One region of the Rouxiella sp. Mn2063 genome, then DNA from elsewhere that is predicted to be linked to it. Evidence: predicted binding sites of a transcription regulator. Region 1 holds the regulator's gene; each other region holds the start of a gene.

Evidence for each region. Region 1 encodes PurR, which represses purine synthesis genes. Its sites were predicted from a motif close to CANGCAAACGTTTGCNTG; they were not measured.
Region 2: the regulator PurR is predicted to act here: its motif matches at 1,916-1,933, upstream of carA (glutamine-hydrolyzing carbamoyl-phosphate synthase small subunit).
Region 3: the regulator PurR is predicted to act here: its motif matches at 1,261-1,278, upstream of purM (phosphoribosylformylglycinamidine cyclo-ligase).

The regions. Positions count from the first base shown of each region.
Region 1 is NZ_JBMOUD010000003.1:396,456-399,742, forward strand. Features, by position in the region: gene punR (DNA-binding transcriptional activator PunR) at 1-603, shown strand, start outside; gene purR (HTH-type transcriptional repressor PurR) at 649-1,674, opposite strand; gene ACL9RG_RS07255 (YnhF family membrane protein) at 2,078-2,167, shown strand; gene ACL9RG_RS07260 (C40 family peptidase) at 2,399-3,256, opposite strand.
Region 2 is NZ_JBMOUD010000005.1:203,571-206,857, forward strand. Features, by position in the region: gene carB (carbamoyl-phosphate synthase large subunit) at 1-523, opposite strand, end outside; gene carA (glutamine-hydrolyzing carbamoyl-phosphate synthase small subunit) at 544-1,692, opposite strand; gene dapB (4-hydroxy-tetrahydrodipicolinate reductase) at 2,170-2,991, opposite strand.
Region 3 is NZ_JBMOUD010000010.1:122,374-125,660, forward strand. Features, by position in the region: gene purN (phosphoribosylglycinamide formyltransferase) at 1-110, opposite strand, end outside; gene purM (phosphoribosylformylglycinamidine cyclo-ligase) at 158-1,195, opposite strand; gene upp (uracil phosphoribosyltransferase) at 1,591-2,217, shown strand; gene uraA (uracil permease) at 2,352-3,287, shown strand, end outside.

The DNA of each region.
Region 1 (3,287 bases):
AAGCCAGCCAGGCTCCGGCGATTAGTCGTAGACTTTTATCGCGAATTTTCAGATACCGAGCTGATTATACATAATGAAGTCTTTAACGGTGTGTGGGATGCTCTGGTAGATGGTCGTGCAGATGTCGCTATTGGTGCGACACGGGCGGTACCTGCAGGCGGTCGTTTTAACTTTCGCGATATGGGATTTATGGATTGGCATTGTGTCGTCAGCCCAACACACCCATTGGCGGCAATGCCTGGGACACTTCACGACGACAGTCTGCGCCATTATCCTGCATTATGTCTGGAGGACACATCGAGGAATCTTCCCAAACGTGATACCTGGACATTGGATAATCAGCGTCGATTGGTTGTACCTGATTGGACTTGTGCGCTTGATTGTTTGTTCGATGGGTTGTGTGTTGGCATGATGCCAGTGCATATGGTCTCACCCTGGATTGCTCAGAACAAACTAACCGCATTGACCTTAAGTAATACCTTTCCGGAAAGTCCATGCTGTCTAACTTGGGATCAGAACAATCAGTCGCCCGCTCTTGCGTGGCTACTTAACTATTTAGGCGATAGTATTACGCTGAACCAGGAATGGCTGCGTGATAACTAAAAAGGATGCCAGTCTGGCATCCTTAGTGGGGTATTAATGGCAAGCTTAGCGGCGATAATCTCGGTAAGGTCCGTCAGCAACCGAGCGTCGTTCAACCAGCTTAGGCTTAACTTCTATGGTTTGTTGTTCTTCACGTTTATTAATAATACGGTCCAATAGCATCGTAAACGCCATCTCACCTAAGCGTTCTTTCGGCTGATGAATCGTTGTGAGTGGCGGTGAATAATAACGGGCATTGCGCACATTATCATAGCCAATCACTGAAATATCCTGTGGAACCCGTAATCCCATTTCATCAGCGGCACAGATAGCGCCCATTGCCATGACATCACCGCCGCAGAATACTGCGGTAGGACGGTTTTTCTGTGAAAGGATCTGTCGCATCGCCTGATATCCAGATTCTGGCTCAAAGTCGCCTTGAACAATCCATTCGTCGCGTACGGGAATATTGGCCTCTGTCAGCGCTTTAACAAAGCCATTAAAGCGCCCACCACCGGTATTACGATTGAGTTGGCCTGGTATTGCGCCGATATCGCGATGGCCACGCTCGATAAGATAACGTCCTGCCAAATACCCACCGTCAAAGGCGTTATCAATGATGGAGTCGGTGAAATCATTGCGCGATTCGCCCCAATCCATGACCACCATCGGGATAGCGCGGTATTCTTCCAACATGCCAAGCAATTCTGCTGGATATTCAGCACACATTACCAGTAAGCCATCAACACGCTTTTGCGCCAACATGGCGAGGTAAGCACGCTGTTTCTCTAGGTTGTTATGCGAATTGCATAAAATTAGCGTATAGCCTTTGGCAAAACAGCTGTTTTCCACGGCTTCAATAACTTCAGCAAAGTAGGGCGCTTCGCTTGATGTGGCTAATAACCCTATTGATTTGGTGTTGTTGACCTTAAGACTACGGGCGACGGCACTAGGAGAATAATGCAAATCTTTAATAGCAGCCCGCACAGCTTCCTTGGTTTCTTCGGCGACGAAACGTGTTTTATTGATGACGTGCGATACCGTCGTGGTTGAGACGCCAGCACGCTTAGCGACATCTTTAATCGTTGCCATGGAAAAAATAACTCCTGAACCCGCGTGCACTAGCACGTTAGCATTATGTTAATCGTTTGCCTGCGTTTATTTAACTGCGATAATTTCTTTACGCAGCAAAATCGTTTGTATTGATTTCAGCAGAGAACCTGAAAGGGGGCTGAGATAAGCAGCCGTTACATCGCAGGGCGGTAACCGCGAATTTTCTCTTATATTGCGGAAAAGTGGAAGAAAAATTTAAGCTGACTACGAAGATGGCGCTCTTTGTTAGAGATCATAGGAAAATGGTAGCGGCTATGAGAATATATCAATGGCATAATAATTGTATGGCTATTCTTTATGTGGCTACTGGTTGTATGGCCAATGTCTGTTTGGCTCGTTATGATTATAAGTATTCTCGGCGTTCATCATGAAAGGAGGATGTATGGATAGTAATCTAAAAATGTCTTTAATCACCACGGTTTGCGCATTGGCGATGATCTTGATCTTCAGCTTTACTGCGGTGATGCACTGAGTTGGGCGTCGCTAGGCGTTGTTGTTGGCTGACTACTGTACCGATGCCTTAGTTACTTTGCCAATGTAGCACTGACTTCGCCAAAGCAGGGTAGCGATAAAAAATAAGGGAAATCCCTAAATGGGATTTCCCTTATTTTATTATCATTCTCTTGTCGATAACTGTGTGTTCTCAGTTATCACGGAAACACTTCGTTAAATGCTCTTCATCAAAGATGAGCTAACTGACTATTTAACGAATCGTTTTAGGGGTCATGACCCGACGAGCGCCTACGTAATGATCTTGCCAGTAGTTATCCGCAAGGTAACTGATTTTTATGTCTTCACCTGTGCGAGGAGACTGAATAAATTTACCATTACCAAGATAAACACCAACATGGTCTGCGGCACCGCGCTTGGAAATCTTAAAGAATACCAAGTCGCCAGATTCTAACTCACCACGTTTGATTGGCGCTGCATCACGCAGGTGATACATTTCATCGGCCGTGCGAGGCATCTTAATACGCATCAAATCCTTATATGCGTAGTAAACTAAGCCACTACAATCGAAACCAGTATTCGGCGATGTCCCACCCCAGCGGTAAGGTTTTCCGACTTGGTGCATCAATTTGTTCATCGCAGTCAATTTAGCTGTCTGATAGCGTTTTTTATGCGCGGCGCTCATCGCAATCGGCATGCATTTTTCACTTGCCGCTTTATGCTTGTGATGACGACCGTACGCTTTTTTACCCACAGTAGGGCAGGTTACCGCCTCATTCGCTAACGAGTGAGTGATACTCTTAATCTCTTTTTTGTGTCCGTTTTTTTCATGCTTGGCTATGGCCGCCTTTGTAGACGCATGCTTAACCAGCTTGGGGCTGCCAGCTTTCTTACTGTGTGTTGTCGATTTATGGTGCTCATTTACTGCCGCTGATTTTGTTTTCTTAGTACTGCGAGCAACAACTTTTCGCTTTCGTCGTTCTTCAGGTTTTGTCTGATCGACGTGGCTTTTCCGTTGTTCTGCGGAAATACGTTTATGTGGCGAAGCATTTGCCACATTAAGAAACAGCTGGGTAAAGAGCAGCACAAAGAGCGTAAACAATAACCGCATGGCGTCGCTACCGATAGTGTCCAAGGTTAAA
Region 2 (3,287 bases), on a different contig from region 1:
CCATCGTAAAGGAAGGACGGATAATACAAGGGAAACCAACGTCAGCGGCAACCGCCAGCGCTTCTTCCATGGTGTGCGCGATACCAGAACGCGCGGTGCCCAGGCCGATTTTCTTCATCGCTTGGTCAAAACGGCGACGGTCTTCGGCTTTGTCGATGGCGTCGGCCGTCGCACCAATCATAGTGACGCCGAACTCTTCCAGCACACCTTGACGCTCAAGTTCCAGCGCACAGTTCAGTGCCGTTTGGCCACCCATAGTTGGCAGTACCGCGTCAGGGCGCTCTTTTTCAATAATTTTGCGGACCACTTCCCAGTGGATTGGCTCGATGTAGGTTGCATCGGCCATTTCCGGGTCGGTCATGATTGTGGCGGGGTTGGAGTTAACCAAAATAACGCGATAACCCTCTTCACGCAGCGCTTTACAAGCCTGAGCACCGGAATAGTCGAACTCACAAGCCTGACCGATAACTATCGGGCCAGCGCCCAGAATCAGGATGCTTTTTATGTCTGTACGTTTTGGCATTTTTACTCGCTCCTGTTCTTTTACTTGTCGATGTTGCGGTAGGTTTTAATTAGCTCGATAAAGTGATCGAACAACGGCGCAGCATCGTGTGGACCCGGGCTGGCTTCAGGGTGACCCTGGAAGCTAAATGCCGGTTTGTCAGTACGGTGGATCCCTTGCAGAGAGCCATCAAACAGTGATTTATGCGTAGTACGCAGATTCGCAGGAAGGGTCGTTTCATCAACCGCAAAACCGTGGTTTTGAGCGGTGATCATCACACGATTACCATCGAGATCTTTCACTGGGTGGTTGCCACCGTGGTGACCGAATTTCATCTTCAGTGTTTTTGCACCGCTTGCTAACGCCAGCAGTTGGTGTCCCAGGCAGATGCCGAACACCGGGATGTCAGTTTCCAGGAAGGCTTTAATCGCTTCGATTGCGTAATCGCAAGGCTCTGGGTCTCCTGGTCCATTGGACAGGAAAATACCGTCTGGATTAAGCTTCATAACATCAGCAGCAGAGGTTTTTGCCGGTACGACGGTCAAACGACAGCCACGGTCAACCAACATACGCAAGATATTGCGTTTCACGCCATAGTCGTAAGCGACAACATGGAAAGGCAGTTCCTCGGCATTTTTTGCCGCCGGCAGGTCACCTTCCAGTGTCCAGCTCCCTTGCTGCCAGCTGTAAGATTCCGCCGTCGTCACTTCTTTCGCCAAATCCATCCCTTTCAGGCCTGGGAATGCCTGCGCTTTTTCCAGCGCCAGCGCCGCATCAGCGATATCACCGGTAATGATGCATCCGTTCTGAGCCCCTTTTTCGCGCAGCAAACGAGTCAGCTTACGCGTATCAATATCCGCAATAGCAACAATGTTGTGGCGTTTGAGGTAATCAGAGAGGTTTTCTTCATTACGGTAGTTGCTGGCAATCAGAGGAAGATCGCGAATAACCAGGCCTTGGGCGTGTACTGCAGAGGATTCTTCATCAGCGGCGTTAGTGCCGACATTACCGATATGGGGATAAGTAAGAGTAACAATTTGGCGAGAGTAGGAAGGATCAGTGAGGATTTCTTGATAACCGGTCATTGACGTATTAAAGACCACTTCCCCCACTGCCGACCCTTCTGCCCCAATGGCACGACCGTGGAATTGGGTTCCGTCTTCCAGAACCAATAACGCTGACTTTATCAAAGCATCCTCCAGGAATAATCAATCACAATATTTGCATATTAATTCAGATAAGAAGATCTAAATCAATGCAAAAATCGCCCGCAGAGCTGATTTTTGGCAAATTGCGCGCATTCTAATGATGAGCGATCGGTTTGTCTATCAAAAGCACCAATATTTTACTGACTTTCGCTCAACTCAACTCAATCTACTAGTAATCAGCATGAAAACATAGAATAAGTAGGGGGTGGTAAACGTTTGCGAAGAGATTTACCTGAAATACTCGGGTGAATAGGGGGTAAAAAGGATATTACGAAATGAGGCGGTTACTTTACATACAATAACACAATGAAAAACAGATAAAATACAACAAAATAGCGGTTATAGAAAAAATAATAATATTATCGTCTATTTTTACAATAAAAAAATTGGGAGTTAAAATTACCCCCAATTTATCAAAACATTATGACAAAATGAGCACACCACAAAAATTAATAAAAACTATAAATCATCTAATCCAAGCACATCACGCATATCATAAAGACCACTTTTATGTAGCTCCAACCATTTTGCCGCTTTAACTGCTCCTTTAGCGAAGGTCATACGGCTAGAAGCCTTGTGCGTAATCTCAACACGCTCACCAATATCTGCAAACATCGCCGTATGCTCACCAACGATGTCACCAGCTCGTACGGTAGCGAAACCAATACTTTTAGGGTCGCGTTCACCGGTATAGCCTTCTCGGGCATAGACTGCGCAATCTTTAAGGTCGCGACCTAATGCCCCAGCGATAGCTTCTCCCATTGCCAATGCAGTACCGGAAGGAGCATCAACTTTATGGCGATGGTGAGCCTCAACAATTTCAATATCTGTGTAATCACCCATGATTTGAGCCGCTTTTTCTAACAGTTTGAGGACTAAATTGACCCCAACACTGAAATTAGCGGCAAATACGACAGGAATGCTCTCAGCGGCTTGCTTAATCGCGGCTTTACCTGCGTCATCAAAGCCCGTGGTACCAATAACGATGCCTTTACCGTGTTGACGGCAAAACGCCAAATAGTCGAGCGTGCCTTCAGGGCGGGTGAAATCAATCAGGATATCAAAATCATCGACAACAGCCTCAAGACTGTCAGCTACGCGTACATTCAGCTTACCAACACCCGCCAACTCACCGGCATCCGTTCCCACCAGAGATGAGCCAGAACGTTGTACCGCGGCACCTAACACTATGCCCTCGCCTTCAACGACGGCCTGAATCAGCTGCCGGCCCATGCGGCCACTCGAACCGACGATCGCGATACGGAGATCAGCGTTACTCATAATTTCTCTCTTTATTAATAAGGTCTGTCGTAAACAGAATCAGGTTAAACGACCTGGGTTTATCCAAGCCAGTGATATTGCCGCATAATTAGAAAATTATGATATAGCGGCGCTGGTATCAATAAAATCTATCCTCGTTCAGTTGCTATCAACAGAAGATCACATCATCAACCCATTGTTTTTCTCTGCATAATCATTCACTCAGGTGAATAACTCAAACAACCAGCGTATCGTCGTTTTTTTGAACGCCTTGATTGAGTGCTTTTCAACCAAGTTTTATGAATAATTTATGACTT
Region 3 (3,287 bases), on a different contig from region 1:
TTACTAAACACAGCAACGAGTTTTGCAGCAATACGTCCCTGCTGGCAGGCATCGATCAGCACTTGGAGATTACTCCCTGCGCCGGACACCAAGACCACAATCCTTTTCATCTTTGCACCTATCAAGCTTAAATGATTAACCCGAACGCTGACTTAATTTAGTTAATAACGACGCGCTGCTCGGAATCGGAAGCTTTGATACTACCGATTTTCCAGGCTTTTTCACCCTGTGCGTTCAACAGCGCAATGGCTTCATCAACCAGCGCTGCTGGCAGTGCAATCACCATACCAACGCCACAGTTAAAGGTGCGGTACATTTCGTGGCTGCTGACGTTGCCCGCTTGCTGCAACCAGGTGAACACGTCCGGCCATTTCCAGCTAGATTCATCAATCACTGCTTGGGTATTGTCTGGCAGTACGCGCGGGATATTTTCCCAGAAGCCGCCGCCGGTCAAGTGAGCAATAGCGTGAACTTCTACGTTTTCAATCAGGTTAAGGATTGATTTGACATAGATTTTAGTTGGTTCAAGCAGGTGGTCGGCCAGCGGTTTACCTGCCAGGTCGGTAGTCAGCGGATCGGTATTGCTGACTTCCAGAATTTTGCGTACCAGCGAGTAGCCGTTAGAGTGTGGGCCACTTGCACCTAGTGCAATCAGCACGTCGCCATCCTGAACTTTGCTGCCGTCGATAATTTCTGATTTTTCAACCACACCGACACAAAAACCAGCGACGTCGTAATCATCGCCGTGGTACATGCCTGGCATTTCGGCAGTTTCACCACCGACCAGCGCACATCCAGATTGTTTACAGCCTTCAGCGATACCGGTAATTACACTGGCGGCAGTATCCACGTCCAGTTTGCCGGTTGCGAAGTAATCGAGGAAGAACAAAGGCTCAGCGCCTTGTACCACCAAGTCATTGACGCACATTGCGACCAAATCGATACCGATAGTATCGTGGCGTTTTAAATCCATCGCCAGACGCAGCTTAGTGCCAACGCCGTCGGTCCCCGAAACCAGAATCGGTTCACGATATTTTTGCGGCAGCGCGCACAGGGCACCAAAACCACCCAGTCCGCCCATGACTTCTGGACGACGAGTCTGTTTTACTACACCTTTAATGCGGTCTACCAATGCGTTACCTGCATCGATATCCACACCTGCGTCTTTATAGCTGAGAGAGGTTTTGTCGGTCACTGCGAATTCCCCACGGCGGTTTGCGATTTGTGGTTGTAGAATGAAGCGCGGCAATTCTAGCAGTCTAGGCAAACGTTTGCGAGTGGCATTATTCCTTACAACCAACATTTCACCGTATATACCCGTCATACTTGAAGTTGCTTCTGCGTTGGCTACGCTCACTTACCCGAATCACTTACCCGCGTAAGCTCATCGGGATGCGTTCCCTTGCCGCCTTGAGGCAACGTCAATTATTTTGGGTATATAATACTTTGATAGCGTCTTTTTTAATCAAAATTAGCCCTTGCTTTGATCTCGATCCTAATCCGTTGGGCTATTGGCGGTGGCGTTCGAAAAAAAAGGCGTTATAATCTCGCGATTTTTTTTAGCCAACACCCACCTTAGGAGAAATAAAAATGAAGATCGTTGAGGTGAAACACCCGCTGGTAAAACACAAGCTGGGACTGATGCGTGAAAATGACATCAGCACTAAACGCTTTCGCGAATTAGCTTCTGAAGTGGGCAGTTTATTGACGTATGAAGCCACCGCTGATTTAGAAACTGAAACTGTCACCATCGAAGGCTGGTGCGGCCCGGTAGAAGTACAACAAATTAAAGGTAAAAAAATTACTGTTGTACCAATCCTGCGTGCTGGCCTCGGCATGATGGAAGGGGTATTGGAGCACGTACCAAGCGCACGTATCAGCGTTGTTGGTGTGTACCGCGACGAGCAGACCATGCAGCCGGTGCCTTATTTCCACAAACTGGTCTCTAATATTGAAGAACGTATGGCGCTGGTGGTTGACCCAATGCTGGCAACCGGCGGCTCAATGATTGCGACCATCGATTTACTGAAAAAAGCCGGCTGCCAGAGCATCAAGGTGCTGGTACTGGTTGCGGCGCCAGAAGGTATTGCCGCGTTAGAGAAAGCACACCCAGATGTTGAGCTCTACACCGCTTCTGTGGACCAAGGCTTGAATGAGCACGGATACATCATTCCTGGCCTCGGCGATGCCGGCGACAAGATTTTCGGTACCAAATAATTTTTAGCCGACTTTATGAGTCGGCTTTTTTTTGCCCCGGTTTCCTTGCCTTGCTAAAGCCGGGGCGTGCTATGAACTGGCCCGTTTAGAGCGCCAGATATCAGTGATTACTCTTCATCAACAGGAAACTACATATGACACGTCGCGTTATTGGGGTAGAGGAACGTTTACCGCTATTGCAAACGATTCCGCTTAGCTTACAACATCTGTTTGCCATGTTTGGCGCCACCGTTCTGGTGCCGATTTTATTTAAGATCAACCCTGCGACGGTGCTGTTATTTAACGGCGTGGGTACGTTGTTGTACCTGTTCATCTGTAAAGGCAAGATCCCTGCTTATTTGGGGTCGAGTTTTGCCTTTATTTCACCGGTGCTTTTACTGTTGCCGATGGGATACGAAGTGGCATTAGGCGGGTTTATCGTTTGTGGTTTGCTGTTTTGTCTGGTGGCGCTAATCGTCAAGAAGGCGGGCATCGGCTGGATAAATGTCATGTTCCCTCCGGCAGCGATGGGCGCCATTATCGCGGTGATCGGGCTTGAGCTGGCGGGGGTTGCCGCTAATATGGCCGGTTTACTGCCTGCTGCGGGTAGCTCAGCGGATAGTAAAACGGTCATTATCTCGATGGTAACACTGGCCGTTACGGTATTAGGTTCAGTGATGTTCCGCGGTTTTCTGGCTATTATCCCGATTCTTATCGGCGTGCTGGTTGGTTATGCGCTCTCCTTCTTTATGGGCGTGGTGAACGTTAGCGCTATTGAGCAGGCGCACTGGTTTGCCTTGCCAACCTTCTATACGCCACGCTTTGAGTGGGTTGCTATCTTAACCATTTTGCCTGCGGCGCTGGTGGTCATTGCCGAGCATGTTGGCCACTTGGTAGTGACTGCCAACATTGTTAAAAAAGACCTGCTGCGTGACCCAGGCCTGCATCGTTCGATGTTGGCGAATGGTTTATCTACAGTGCTATCAGGATGCTTCGGTTCTACGCCAAACACCACTTACGGCGAAAATATCGGCGTGATGGCGATTTCCAAGGTTTATAGCACCTGGGTTATCGGCGGCGCGGCTATTCTG